DNA from 2 places in the Mesorhizobium sp. B263B2A genome. Region 2 is predicted to be linked to the other one. Evidence: riboswitches for the same ligand, from Rfam matches in the RefSeq annotation. Region 2 holds a riboswitch; the other holds the start of a gene.
What was found. Region 2 has a riboswitch for S-adenosylmethionine ahead of LB568_RS31870 (O-succinylhomoserine sulfhydrylase). Riboswitches for the same ligand answer to the same signal wherever they lie in the genome.
Positions count from the first base shown of each region.

Region 1 (7,264 bases), on a different contig from region 2:
GTTCAGCCCTTGTCGCCGGTCGCCAGTCTGCGCGGTCCGCTCAGGACTTCCGTCCCGGGCATGATGCCGCTGTGGATCGACTGGGACAACCTGCAGGCCAATGTCAAATTGTGGTATCCGCTGCCGCACCGCATATCGCTGCAGGCCGAAGGCCTGTCGGGCCAGACCGATCCGGCCGACGACACCGACCCTGTCGAACTGTTCAGCGCCGGCAAGGCATCGGGCCAATTGCAGCCGAATGGCGGGAATCTCGACTATGCCGGCAGCTTTGGCGATCTGGAGATCGACGCCGACGCGATCGGTGGCCGCGTGCTGCCGGCGCTCGATGCAAGCGGCGACGTCACGCTGAACAACGGCGTTGCGCTGGTCGGCACGCAGGTGAAAAGCCTGCGCGGCCAGAGTATCGAGATCCGCAACCTCGATTTGTCGTCGGGGACGGCGCGCGTCACCCTTTCCGGGCCGCTGTCGGTCGATGCCGAAGGTCTGGTCAATGCCGATCTGATGATCAGGATCAAGGATCCCAAGGCCGTGGCGACCATTCTGGCCGGCGCCATACCCGAGCAGAAGAACGCGATCGAACAGGGTTTCGCAGCACTCGCCATGCTCGGCAGCGAACCGTCGATGCCGCTGAGGGTCGTCAAGGGCAAGGCCTCGCTCGGCTTCATTCCGCTGGGCAAGCTCAAGCCTGTCAATTAAGCATTCCGGCATGGACAGACCGGCAAAGCTTCTGAGCGTCGGCGCGCTGACGCTCGATACCATTCTTCGGGTCGACACCCTCCCCGCGCATCAGGGAAAATTCATCGCCTCCGACGGCGTCCAGATCGCCTCCGGCATGGCCACGAGCGCTGCCTGCGCCGCGCATCGCCTCGGCGCGGAAGTGTCGCTGTGGGCGAGCGCCGGCGATGATCCGGTCGGCGATCAGCTGATTGCCGGGATCGAGGCGGAGGGCGTCGATTGCACCCATGTCCGCCGCGTCAGCGGCGCGCGGTCGGCGCTGGCTTCGATCCTGGTCGACGCGCATGGTGAGCGCATCATCGTGCCGTTCTACGACAGCAAGGCCCAGGCCGATCCCGATGCGTTGCCGGTCGCCGACCTCTCCGCGTTCGATGCCGTGCTGGCCGACGTGCGCTGGCCGGGCGCGGCGGCACTTGCCCTGAAGGCCGCCCGCGCCGCCGGCCGTCCGGCCATCCTCGATGCCGACACAGCGCCGCTGGCGGTGCTGGAGCAGCTGTTGCCGCTGGCCTCGCACATCGTCGCCTCCGAGCCGGCGGTCCGCATCATTTGCGGCCAGGCGCTGGATCTGGAGACCGCTTGCGCCGACCTTGCCTCCCGCACCGATGCCTTTGTCGCGGTGACCGCCGGCGCGTCCGGAACATGGTGGTCCGATCGTGCGAGCAGAGGCATCCGCCATGTCGACGCGCCGAGGATAAAGGCGGTCGACACGCTGGCCGCCGGCGATGTCTTTCACGGCGCCTTTGCCGTCGGGCTGGCGGAAGCCATGCCCGCCGAGCAGGCCTTGCGCTTTGCCAGCGCCGCCGCCGCGCTCAAATGCCTGCGCTTCGGCGGCAGGCTCGGCGCGCCAAACCGGGCCGAGACACTGGCCATGGTCGCCGCGACCTGGCCTGGACAGGCTTAGCTTTTTGCAGGATGCTCGACGGCCTGGCGGCCGAAATCGGGCGCGTCGATATCCTGGCCGGCCTCGATGATCGAGCGGCGCACGGCGCGCGTCCGGGTGAACAGGTCGAAGAGCTTGTCGCCGTCGCCCCAGCGGATCGCCCGCTGCAGGAACGCCAAATCTTCCGAGAACCGCGCCAGCATTTCGAGGATGGCATCCTTGTTGTGCAGGCAGACGTCCCGCCACATTGTCGGGTCGGAGGCGGCCAGACGCGTGAAGTCGCGAAAACCGGAGGCGGAATATTTGATTACTTCCGTCTTGGTCACCGATTCCAGATCGTCGGCGGTACCGACGATGTTGTAGGCAATGATGTGTGGCAAATGCGAGACGATGGCCAGCGTCATGTCGTGATGCTGGGGGTCCATCGTGTCGATGTTGGCGCCGCAGCGGCGCCAGAATTCCGATAGCTGCTCCATTGCGTCCGGATCGGTATCCGGCAGCGGCGTAAAGATGCACCAGCGATTGTCGAACAGGTCGGCAAACCCGGCGTCCGGCCCCGATTTTTCGGTACCGGCCAGCGGGTGTCCGGGAATGAAGTGGACGCCATCAGGCACATGCGGCTGCATCTGCGCGATGACAGAGGCCTTGGTCGAGCCGACATCGGTGAGGATCGCGCCCTTTTTCAGCGCCGGCGCGATTTCCTCGGCGACCGCGCCCGATGAGCCGACGGGTACCGAGACGATGACCAGATCGGCGTCGCGAACAGCTTCTTTCGCATCCGTGGTGTAGGAGGAGCCGAGCCCAAGCTCTTCAGCTCGCGCCAGTGTCGCGGCGCTGCGGGTCGAGATGGCGACATGGCTGGCAAGACCCTCGCGGCGAATGACGCGGGCCAGCGACGAGCCGATCAGGCCGATGCCGACCAGCGCGATCTTTTCAAACATCGGTGATGTCATGGTGTTTCCAGCTCTGGGCGTTCCAGCTTTTTTGGCGTTCTGGCTTTTCGGCGTTCTAGCTTTTCAGGAATGTCGTGAGCGCGGCGACAACGCCGCGATTGGCCTCTTCGGTGCCGACGGTCATGCGCAGCGCGTTGGGAAATCCGTAGCCGGAAACGCGCCGCAAAATATAGCCGCGCGCCGTCAGGTAGTCGTCGGCCGCCGCCGCGGAATGCTTCTGGTCGTCGGGAAAATGGATGAGGATGAAATTGCCGACGCTGGGCGTCACCCGCAGCCCAAGTCCGGTCATCTCCTGGCTCAGCCAGGCGAGCCAGGTCTCGTTATGCGCCACGCTGCGCTCGACATGGGCACGGTCTCGGATCGCCGCGATGCCGGCCTCGATCGCAGTCGCATTGACGTTGAAAGGGCCGCGCACGCGGTTGATCGCATCGACGATGTGCATCGGCCCGTACATCCAGCCGAGCCGCGCCCCGCCGAGGCCGATCTTGGAGAAGGTGCGCGTCATCACCACGTTCTCGGTACTGCCGACCAACTCGATGCCCGCCTCGTAGTCGTTGCGGCGGACATATTCGGCATAGGCCGCGTCGAGCACCAGAAGCACGTTGCGCGGCAGGCCGGCATGCAGCCGGCGCACCTCCTGGAACGGCACATAGGTGCCGGTCGGATTGTTCGGATTGGCGAGGAACACGATCTTCGTGCGCGGCGTAATTGCGGCCAGTATCGCATCGATGTCGGCGCGCTCGTCGGTCTCCTTGACCGCGATCGGCGCGGCACCAGCCGACTGGATGTAGATTTTGTAGACCATGAAGGCGTGTTCGGTGAACACGGCCTCGTCGCCCGGCGCGAGGTAGGTCTGCGCCAGCAGGCCAAGGATCTCGTCGGAACCGTTGGAGCAGATGATGTTCTGCGGGTTGAGGCCATGCACCTCGGCGATCGCCTCGCGCAGCCGCCTCGCCGTGCCATCGGGGTAGACGTCGAGCTTTCCCGCAACCTCCCGCGCGGCCTCGATCGCCTTCGGCGACGGACCGAGCGGGTTCTCGTTCGACGACAGCTTGTAGACCTTGGCGACCCCGGCCGGCGCCGTGCTCTTGCCGGGCACGTAGGCATCTATGTCCATGATGCCCGCGCGCGGCGTTGGACGTGCCCGATCCGGTATCTGGTTCATTTTTTTCAAAATCCGTCGAAATCGCCTCCACCCGGAGGCCGCTGCGGAAATACAAGCCATGGCCCGCAATGTCGAGAGGTGCCATTGGTGCCGGCGGCCGGCCCAGCAACCGGCTCAACTGCCGGCCCAGTGACCGGCTCAGGACCGGCCCGGGACCGGCATTGACGGCGAGCCAGGCGAGTTCTAGAAGGACAGCGACAGTTCCGTGGTGATTTGGCCGGTCGGCTTGCAGCCACGTTAAACAATTCGCTAAAGGGCCGTTTGCGTGACGTAACCGGCTTTGCGAAGGCAATGCCGGTTTTTTGTTGTCCGCTGCCGGCCGGACGAACGCATCGGCGACGCGGAGATCGGCAGCGATTTCCGCGAAAGCACGGTGCAACAAGAGAGAATTGATGGCCGCTCTGCGCGCAGGAAAGACCAACAACGAGTTCGACAAGCCGTCGAGCCCGGTGTTGCGTTTCGGGTCCGACAAGCCGCTCAAGCTCGATGCCGGCACGCTGCTGTCGCCGTTCCAGATCGCTTACCAGACCTATGGCACGCTGAATGATGCCCGCTCCAACGCCATCCTCGTCTGCCATGCGCTGACCGGCGACCAGCATGTCGCCAGCACCAATCCGGTGACCGGCAAGCCGGGCTGGTGGGAAGTCCTGATCGGCCCGGGCCGGATCATCGACACCAACCGGTTCTTCGTCATCTGCTCCAACGTCATCGGCGGCTGCCTGGGTTCGACCGGCCCGGCATCGACCAACCCAGCCACCGGCAAGCCCTATGGGCTCGATCTGCCGATCATCACCATCCGCGATATGGTGCGGGCGCAGCAGATGCTGATCGACCATTTCGGCATCGAGAAGCTGTTCTGCGTGCTCGGCGGCTCGATGGGCGGCATGCAGGTGCTGGAATGGGCATCGAGCTATCCCGAGCGCGTCTTCTCGGCGCTGCCGATCGCCACTGGCGCGCGCCATTCCTCGCAGAACATCGCCTTCCACGAGGTCGGCCGGCAAGCCGTCATGGCCGACCCGGACTGGCATGGCGGCAAATATTTCGAGCACGGCAAGCGCCCGGAAAAGGGTCTGGCGGTGGCGCGCATGGCCGCCCACATCACCTATCTGTCGGAAGCCGCCCTGCACCGGAAATTCGGCCGCAACCTGCAGGATCGCGAAGCACTGACCTTCGGCTTCGACGCAGACTTCCAGATCGAGAGCTATCTGCGACACCAGGGCATGACCTTCGTCGACCGCTTCGACGCCAATTCCTATCTCTACATGACGCGGTCGATGGACTATTTCGACCTCGCCGCCGACCATGGCGGCCGGTTGGCGGACGCCTTTGCCGGCACCAAGACCCGGTTCTGCCTGGTGTCCTTCACCAGCGACTGGCTGTTTCCGACCGAGGAGAGCCGCTCGATCGTGCATGCGCTCAACGCCGCCGGCGCCTCGGTATCCTTCGTCGAGATCGAGACCGATCGCGGCCATGACGCCTTCCTGCTCGACGAACCGGAACTGTTCGCCGCCATCAACGGCTTCATCGGCTCGGCGGCAAGGGCGAGAGGGCTCAGCGCATGATCCCGAACAGTTGCAGACTTTCCGGATCGAGATCATGTGCCAGGCGTCAGCGCATGACCCCGAAAAGTTGCAGGTTTTTCGGATCGAGATCATGTGCCAGGCGTCAGCGCATGACCCCGAAAAGTTGCAGACTTTTCGGATCGGGATCATGCGCCAGGCAAGGGGCGACATCATGAGCGTCAACGGCAACCAGCGCGTCGACCTCGAGGTCGTCGCCAACCTGATCCCGCCGCAGTCGCGGGTGCTCGACGTCGGTTCGGGCGACGGTTCGCTGCTCGAATTGCTGCAGGACACCAAGCAGGTCGACGGCCGCGGGCTTGAATTGTCGCAGCGTGGCGTCAACGAATGCGTGGCGCGCGGCCTCTCGGTCATCCAGGGCGATGCCGACAAGGATCTCGAATTCTATCCCGACAAGGGCTTTGACTTCGTCGTCCTGTCGCAGACCTTGCAGGCCACCCGCAACCCGAAGCTGGTGCTCGACGAATTGCTCCGGATCGGCAACCGGGCGATCGTGTCCTTCCCCAATTTCGGCCACTGGCGGGTGCGGCTGTCACTGTTCGTCAAGGGCCGCATGCCGGTGACCTCGGACCTGCCCTATTCCTGGTACGACACACCCAACATCCACTTCTGCACTATCCGGGACTTCGTCAATCTGTGCGAAGAGCTTGGCGCTACGGTGGAAAAGGCAACCGCGCTCGACGCCAACGGTCAGAAGATCGGCCTGTCGATGCCCTGGTGGTTCTGGAACTTCTTCGGCCAGCAGGCGGTGTTCCTGCTGAAACGATAAGGCACCACGCATCTAGTCCAGGACATCGGTGGCCTTGTGCGGATGTTCGACACCGTCGACGAAGATGACGTCGGATTGCGAATTGTCGGTCCGCAGGGCGAGGATCGCCTGATAGGCCGGCGAATTGTACCAGCCGCGCACATGCTCCCTGTCGGGGAATTCGATGATGATGAGGTGGCCTTGCCAGTCGTTCTCTATCACCTCGACATCGCCGCCATGGACCAGGAACCGGCCACCGAAGGGCTCCAGCGTGGCATCGATCTTGTGCAGATATTCGACAATCTGCGGACCCATTGTGGCTTGGCGCATATGGGCAACGGCGTAGGCGGTCATGATCTTACTCCCTTCGGATCGAAGCCGATCGGCCGGCCTCGCTAGAGCATGATGCCGAAAGGTGTGAAGCGGTTTTCGGATCATGCTCCGTCTCTAGGACAATCTGCCCAAGCTCCCGCGGCGATGCGATTACGTCTGACGTAAAGGAATGTATGCAATTCCGCTCCGGGTTTGGCCATCTTCGCAAGATTGATTCCCGGGAGGACTGATTCGCGGAAGACTGATTCACGGGAAGACTGGAGGGCGACGGTGTTGCATTTGAACCGCGCGCTGCACCAATTCGTCGTCTCGCGCGCGATTGTACCGTTGCACGACGCGTGACAGGAGCGGCTGTTTTTTATAGCTTCCGCCAAATACGACCGAGGAGTCACGGAGGGGGAGTCCGATCCATTCGACCATCCTGAAGATCCATAGACCGGACAGGAAGCGCACATTTGCGCTGGAAGCGGCTGACGCGCCATGACCGCGAAAACGGAGCGCTCTCCCCTCATCACGGTCATTACGCCGACCCACAATCGACGCGACAAAGTGTTGCGCGCCGTCGAAAGCGTGCTTTCCCAGAGCATGCCTAGGCTTGAGCATATCGTCGTCGACGACGGCTCCACCGATGGTACGGAGGCGGCGCTGGCCCGTATTCGCGATCCTCGGCTGATCTATGTCGGCGCGAAATGGCGGGGCGCCAACGCCGCCAGGAATGCCGGCATCGAGCGGGCGCGGGCGCCGGTGGTGACCTTCCTTGATTCGGACGACGTCTACTTGCCGCATCGGGTCGAACGGACCTTGAAATGGTTTGATGACAATCCGGCGCTTCAGGTGCTGCTCTCTTCATACGTTTCCCTGAAGGGAAAC
Region 1 covers NZ_JAIUIU010000004.1:291,154-298,417, reverse strand. The annotation lists gene LB568_RS10675 (DUF2125 domain-containing protein) at 1-696, shown strand, start outside; gene LB568_RS10670 (sugar kinase) at 707-1,636, shown strand; gene LB568_RS10665 (prephenate/arogenate dehydrogenase family protein) at 1,633-2,568, opposite strand; gene hisC (histidinol-phosphate transaminase) at 2,624-3,733, opposite strand; SAM riboswitch at 3,929-4,006, shown strand; gene metX (homoserine O-acetyltransferase MetX) at 4,126-5,295, shown strand; gene metW (methionine biosynthesis protein MetW) at 5,468-6,082, shown strand; gene LB568_RS10645 (DUF1330 domain-containing protein) at 6,095-6,415, opposite strand; gene LB568_RS10640 (glycosyltransferase family 2 protein) at 6,875-7,264, shown strand, end outside.
Region 1: linked by a shared signal. The riboswitch ahead of metX (homoserine O-acetyltransferase MetX) and the one ahead of LB568_RS31870 (O-succinylhomoserine sulfhydrylase) in region 2 are both predicted to bind S-adenosylmethionine.

Region 2 (7,264 bases):
CTACGTCATGAACGAAGGACGCATCGTGGGCGAAATGCCCGCGGCGGACGCGAGCCAGGAAAAAATAATGCGCGCCATCGTCCGGGGAGAAGGAAAAGCAGCATGAGCACCGATAGCGCCCCCGCCCCACAGGGCAACATCGCCGAAGAACAGCGTCCACGCATCGCCGTGTCGGCGCTGGCGACGAACTTACGCGAATACGGCCTGATTATCGCGCTGATCGTCATCATGCTGTTCTTCCAGTTCACCACCTCGGGAACGCTGTTCAAGCCGGTCAACCTCAGCAACCTGGTGCAGCAGAACTCGTTCATCATCGTGATGGCGCTGGGCATGCTGCTGGTCATCGTATCGGGCTATATCGACCTCAGCGTCGGGTCGGTCGCCGGTTTTATCGGCGCGCTGGCGGCAAACATGATGGTTATCTGGCAGCTCGGACCGCTCAGCAATCCGCTGGTGGTTTCGATCATCTGCCTGATCGTGGGCGGCCTGATCGGCGCGGCGCAAGGCTATTGGATCGCCTATCACCGGATACCGAGCTTCATCGTCACGCTGGCCGGCATGCTGATCTTCCGCGGCATCTGCCAGGCGCTGCTGGGTGGCGGCTCCTCGGTGGGACCACTGCCGGGCGACTTCAAAATGCTCAGCTCCGGCTTCATCCCGGACGTGATCGGTCCGCTGACGCTTGTCCCGCCGGTAGTGAACGCGGCCGGCAAGACCATCCTGGGCAGCGGCGTGACCCTGCACATGACGACGGTCGTGCTCGGCCTGATCGCCGTGCTGGCCTATGCCTATTTCGGGGTGAGGACGCGGCGCAAGCGCGAACGCCACGGCTACGAGGCCGAGCCCTTCCCGCTGTTCGTCATCAAGACGCTGGTCGCCAGCGCGCTGGCACTGTTCCTGGTCTATGAGTTCGCCAGCTACCGGGGCCTGCCGGTGGTGCTGCTCGTCATGGGCGTGCTGATCACGCTGTTCGTCTTCGTCACCAAGCGCATGACCATCGGCCGCCGCATCTACGCGATGGGCGGCAATCCCAAGGCGGCGCAGCTGTCGGGCATCAACACCGAGCGGCTGACTTTGCTGGTGTTCATCAATATGGGCGTGCTGTCGGCGCTCGGCGGCTTGATCATCGCGGCACGCCTCGGCCAGGCCGTGCCGGCGGCAGGCCTGGGCAGCGAGCTCGACGTCATCGCCGCCGTCTTCATCGGCGGCGCCTCGGCGATGGGCGGCGTCGGCCAGGTCATCGGCGCCGTGGTCGGCGGCTTCATCATGGGCGTGATGAACAACGGCATGTCGATCATGGGCGTCAATGTTGACTGGCAGCAGGTGGTCAAAGGCCTGGTGCTGCTCGGCGCCGTGATCTTCGACGTCTACAACAAGAACAAGGCCTGACACGAGCAATTCCAGGAAAGGCGCGTCGCGGTTTTCCCACAGGAATTGCGTAGGAGCAAAAATACCGGGAGCGGGTCGAACCGCTCCAGCAAGGGCAACGAGGAAGGCATACGGGTCACATCGCGGCGCTGCCGGCAACCCGCCGGCATGAAGAAGTTCCCTCCAGGAACCAGGCCCCGCGAGCGCAATCCGAACGGAGAATTTCACCCGTGGCACGGACGACGTTCCGGCCGCGCTTGGGAAGGTTTGCCGCACCGGCAGCCATGCCAAGGCACATGAGAGAGGATTGATCATGCTGATCTCGCAGATTCTCGACGACGCCGAGACCATTCGTGTCGTTGCCCGCAGCGGCGGCAAGACCCGGATCATCAACGGGGCGCGCAGCGTCTATTCGCTGGCGATGGAGGCTGCCCGCACCGGCGTCGGCCTCGTCGCGCTGATCGAGCGCAAGGGACTTGGCGAGACGGTCGATATCGACGCCGCCTACAAGAAGGGGCGGCTCCTGTCGCCGATCAATCACCCCGATCCGGCGCACCTGCATCTGACCGGCACCGGGCTGACCCATCTCGGTTCGGCCGCGACGCGCGATTCCATGCACAAGAAGCTCAGCACCGACGGCGAGGAGCAGCTCACCGATTCCATGAAGATGTTCCGCATGGGCCTGGAAGGCGGCAAGCCCGCGAAAGGCCAGACCGGCGTGCAGCCGGAATGGTTCTACAAGGGCAACGGCACGATGGCCGTGGCGCCGGGTGCCGCGCTCCTGTCACCGGCCTTCGCCAAGGACGCCGGCGAGGAACCCGAGGTGGCAGGCATCTATGTCATCGGCGACGATGGCGCCCCATTCCGCGTCGGCTTCACGCTGTCGAACGAGTTTTCCGACCACGTGACCGAGCGCGTCAACTATCTCTTCCTCGCCCATTCCAAGCTGCGCAACGCCTCCTTCGGACCCGAGATCCTGATCGGAGACCTGCCATCGGACATCCGCGGCACGTCACGTATCGTGCGCGACGGCAAGACGCTGTGGGAAAAGCCGTTCCTGTCGGGCGAAGCGAACATGTCGCATACCATCGGCAATCTCGAACATCACCACTTCAAATACTCGGCCTTCCGTCAGCCGGGCGACGTGCATGTGCACATGTTCGGCACGGCGACGCTGTCCTTCGCCGACGGCATCAAGACCGAGGCCGGCGACGTGTTCGAGATCGAGGCCGGGGATTTCGGCCTGCCGCTGCGCAATCCGCTCGAGATTGAGCAGCCGGTGAAGGTGGCGGTCAAGGCGCTGTAGCACCAGCTTTCCTTCTCCCCCTGTGGGAGAAGGTGGATCGGCGCGCAGCGCCGAGACGGTTGAGGGGTGCGTGAAGGATCGCCGCCCTTGCCAAGCTGGAACACCCCTCATCCGACCGAGCTTCGCTCGGCCACCTTCTCCCACAGGGGGAGAAGGAAGAGGCAGGAACCTCAATAAATATCGAAGTCGAAATATTTGGCCTGGATCTTCTTGTAGGTGCCGTCGGCGACGATGGCGTCGATGGCCGCGTTGAGCTTGTCGCGCAGTGCGGTGTCGTCGAGGCGCACGGCGATGCCGGCTTGCGTCTCCGTGCCCTTGACGTCTCCAATCATCTTGCAGCAGCCGTCGCTCGCCTTCTTCATCCAGTCCATCAGCACAAACTTGTCCGAGATCACAGCGTCAAGCCGGCCGTTCTGCAGGTCGGTGATCGCTTCCTCCTGGGTCGGGTAGAGTTTTGCCTCCGCGCCTGCCTTGCCATAGACGTCCTGGTCATAGGTGGCCTGCGTGGTCGCAGCCTGGGCGCCGACCGTCTTGCCGGCAAGTGCCGCCGGTTCGGTGGAGGCGATGTCGCTGTCCTTCAAGGCGACCAGGGCGAGCGGCGTCGTATAATATTTGTTGGTGAAGGCGACCTGCTTCTTGCGCTCTTCGGTGATGCTCATCGAGGCGATGATGGCGTCGAACTTCTTGGCCTGCAGGGCGGGGATGATGCCATCCCAGTCCTGGGTGACGATTTCGCACTCGACCTTCATCTGCGCGCACAGCGCATTGGCGATGTCGATGTCGAAGCCGACAACCTTGCCGTCGGAGGTGATGGTGTTGAATGGCGGATAGGCGCCCTCGGTGCCGATTTTCAATTTTTCGGCAGCCTGCGCCGACAGAGAGCCCGCCGCCATCGCCAACATGGCAGCGCCTGCCGCCGATAGGATCCATTTTGAAATCTGCATTTTCTCGTTCCCCTTGAGCGCCGCATCCCGGCGACCGACAAGCCAGCCAAGCATGATGTGCCAGCGCAGGCAAGTATTTTGCCTGGCGGTAATCGGAGCTCAGCGTGCGGCGCGGAAATGCTTGGACAGCTTCAGGCCCTGCGCCTGGTAGTTGGAGCCGAGGTCGGTGCCGTAAAGCGCCTGCGGCCGCTTCAGCATGTGCTCGTAGACCAGCCGGCCGACGATCTGGCCATGATCGAGGATGAACGGCACTTCGTGGCTGCGCACTTCGAGCACCGCCCTGCTGCCGGTGCCGCCGGACGCCGAATGGCCGAAGCCCGGATCGAAGAAGCCAGCATAGTGAACACGGAATTCGCCGACGAGCGGATCGAAGGGCGTCATCTCGGCTGCATAGAGCGGCGGCACATGCACCGCTTCCTGGCTGACGAGGATGTAGAATTCGTCGGGATCGAGCACCAGTTCGCCGGCGCCGCTCTTGTGGATCGGCTCCCAGAAATCGACGACATCCTGCGCGGCGCGCTTGTCGACGTCGACCAGACCGGTGTGATGCTTGCCGCGATAACCGACCAGGCCATCCTTGTCGCCGTTGAGGTCGATCGACAGTGCGATGCCGCCGCCGGAAATGTTCGGTGGTTCGGTGGCGACCAGCATCTCGGCACGGTGCAGTTCATGCAATTCGGCTTCCGAGAGCAGTGCATTGCCGGTGCGGAAGCGGATCTGCGACAGGCGCGAACCGGTGCGCGCGACGATCGGGAAGGTGCGCGGGCTGACTTCCAGATAGAGCGGGCCGTTGTAGCCGGCGGCGATCTTGTCGAACTCGTGGCCGCGGTCGGTCATCACACGGGTGAAGATATCGAGCCGGCCGGTCGAGCTCTTCGGGTTGGCCGAGGCCGAAATGTCCGCCGGCAGCGCCAGGCTTTCGAGCAGCGGCACAATGTAGACGCAGCCGGTTTCCAGCACAGCGCCTTCGGCAAGATTGATCTCGTGCAGCTTCAGGCGATCGAGCTTTTCCGAAACCGTGTGGTTGGGGCCGGGCAGGAAGGAAGCCCGCACCCGCCAGGCCTTGTCGCCGAGCCTGAGATCGAGGCTCGCCGGCTGGATCTGGTCGGCATCGAGCGCGCGCGGCGACTTCAGCGCGCCGGACTGGAACAGCGCCGCAATGTCCTGATCGGGAAGAATGCCTGTCTGCCGCAAGGCTGCGCTCCTGGCCGACGATTTTCTTGTCGCACAAACCTCTTAATGAAGCCGGCAATTGACGCAAGCGTGGGACGGGTCTAAAGGGTCGTTATCCCGTGGTGATTTGGCCGGTCGGCTTGCAGCCACGTTAAACAAGTCGCTAAAGGACCGTTGGCCGCAAGGCCGTATGGACCGGTTGCGACTTTCGCGGCCGGTTTTTTTGTGTCTGGAACAAAGCAATGAGCAACAAGAAGCGCGACTGGAAGCCACAGACAGCCCTCGTTCATGGCGGAACCCTGCGTTCCCAATTCGGCGAGACGTCGGAAGCAATGTACCTCACCCAAGGCTATGTCTACGAGACGGCGCAGGCGGCGGAGGCCCGTTTCAAGGGCGAGGAACCAGGCTTCATCTATTCGCGCTACGCCAATCCGACCGTCGACATGTTCGAAAAGCGCATGTGCGCGCTGGAAGGCGCCGAGGATGCGCGCGCCACGGCGTCGGGCATGGCGGCGGTGACGGCGGCGCTCTTGTGCAGCGTCAAGGCCGGCGACCATATCGTTGCGGCGCGCGCGCTGTTCGGCTCCTGCCGCTGGGTGGTCGAGACGCTGGCGCCGCGATACGGCATCGAAGCGACGCTGGTCGATGGCACCGATATCGCCAACTGGGAGAAGGCGGTCAGGCCCAATACCAAGCTGTTCTTCCTGGAAAGCCCGACCAACCCAACGCTGGAAGTGGTCGACATATCAGCCGTCGCAACACTTGCCAATTCAATCGGTGCGCGGCTCGTCGTCGACAATGTCTTCGCCACGCCGTTGCAGCAGAAGCCGCTGCAGCTCGGCGCCCACATTGTCGTCTATTCGGCCACGAAGCACATCGACGGCCAGGGGCGCTGCCTGGGCGGCGTTATCCTGTCGGACAAGAAGTGGATCGACGAGAACCTGCACGACTATTTCCGCCACACCGGCCCCAGCCTGTCGCCGTTCAATGCCTGGACGCTGCTGAAGGGACTGGAGACGCTGCCGGTGCGCGTGCGCCAGCAGACGGAAAGCGCCGGCAAGATCGCCGATTTCCTCGCCGGGCAGCCGCAGATCGCCCGCGTCATCTATCCCGGCCGCGCCGACCACCCGCAGGCTGATATCGTCAGGAAGCAGATGTCGGGCGGCTCGACGCTGATCTGCCTCGACGTCAAGGGCGGCAAGCAGGCGGCCTTCGCCTTGCAGAACGCGCTGGACATCGTTCTGATCTCGAACAATCTCGGCGATGCCAAGAGCCTGATCACCCATCCGGCGACGACGACGCACAAGAATTTGAGCGACGAGGCCCGGACCGAACTCGGCATCGGGCTAGGTACGCTCAGGCTGTCGGTCGGCCTGGAGGATACCGACGACCTTCTGGAAGACCTCGCGCAGGCGTTGAGGGCAGCCAAATAGGGAAGACAGTCCGGTAGGTCCGTCGAGCAGGCGCGATCAGGCGCTTGACGGCGTCTCCTCCAGTTCGGCCGCCTTGGTGCGGATGGTCATCGCGTTGCCGCGCCAGTCGACAGCGCCGCCGAGCCAGCCACGCGTCCACATCGCCGGCAAGATCAGGTCGCGCACCATGATCGCCGCGACCATGCGCGGCGACAGGTACCAGCCCTTGGACCAGGCCAGCGCGCACTCCGGAAGATAGAAGGCCGCCAACACGGCAAGCGCGGTTGCCCAGAGGCTGAAGCCGGCGCTCGCCGCCGCGACCAGCGCAAGCGCCAGCGGCACCACAGCACCAGTGAGGATTTCGGGCGTGAAGAACAGCGGAAAGGTGACGCGGCGCAAGCGCGCCCAGCGGGCCTGGCGCGACCAGATCTCGCCAAGCCTGCGCCGGCCGAGCGGCTGCTCGAAGGGCGAAGCGACGAGATTGACGCGCAGGCCGAGGCCGTTCACCAGCTTGGTCGCGGCGGCGTCCTCGGCGATCTCGGCCGCCAGCGCGCGAATGCCGCCGCTGGCATCCAGCATCGGCTTGTTCCACAGCATGCTCTTGCCCTGGGCAAAGCCAAGGCCGAGCGCCTCGCCGGCATATTGCCAGCGGGCCTGCAGCGTGTTGAGAAAGGCGCATTCGACCTCGGCCCAAAAACCGTCGGGACGCGAGCCGATTGGCGTCGAGCAGACAAGGCCGGTATCGGCTCGCCACGCCGCCATCAAATGCTGGATGTAGTCCCTGGGCATCAGCACGTTGGAGTCTGCAAGAACGACCCAGTTGTGGCGCGCCGCTTCCCAGCCTTTGACGCAGTTGTTGAGTTTGGGATTGGCGCTGACGCGGTCGTCGCCGATCAAAAGCCGGGCCGGCACTTTGGGAAACCGGGCAATCGCCCTGTTTATCAGTTTGACGACCGGATCGTCGGCATGGGCGACGCAGAAGATCAGCTCGTAGCGCGGCCAGTCGAGCGAGAAGGCGCGTTCCAGTGTCTCGTGCGTGAACGGCTCGACACCACGCGATG
Region 2 covers NZ_JAIUIU010000041.1:9,436-16,699, reverse strand. The annotation lists gene mmsA (multiple monosaccharide ABC transporter ATP-binding protein) at 1-106, shown strand, start outside; gene mmsB (multiple monosaccharide ABC transporter permease) at 103-1,389, shown strand; gene araD1 (AraD1 family protein) at 1,682-2,674, shown strand; gene LB568_RS31880 (ABC transporter substrate-binding protein) at 2,845-3,618, opposite strand; gene LB568_RS31875 (2'-deoxycytidine 5'-triphosphate deaminase) at 3,718-4,812, opposite strand; SAM riboswitch at 4,901-4,978, shown strand; gene LB568_RS31870 (O-succinylhomoserine sulfhydrylase) at 5,034-6,224, shown strand; gene LB568_RS31865 (ceramide glucosyltransferase) at 6,261-7,264, opposite strand, start outside.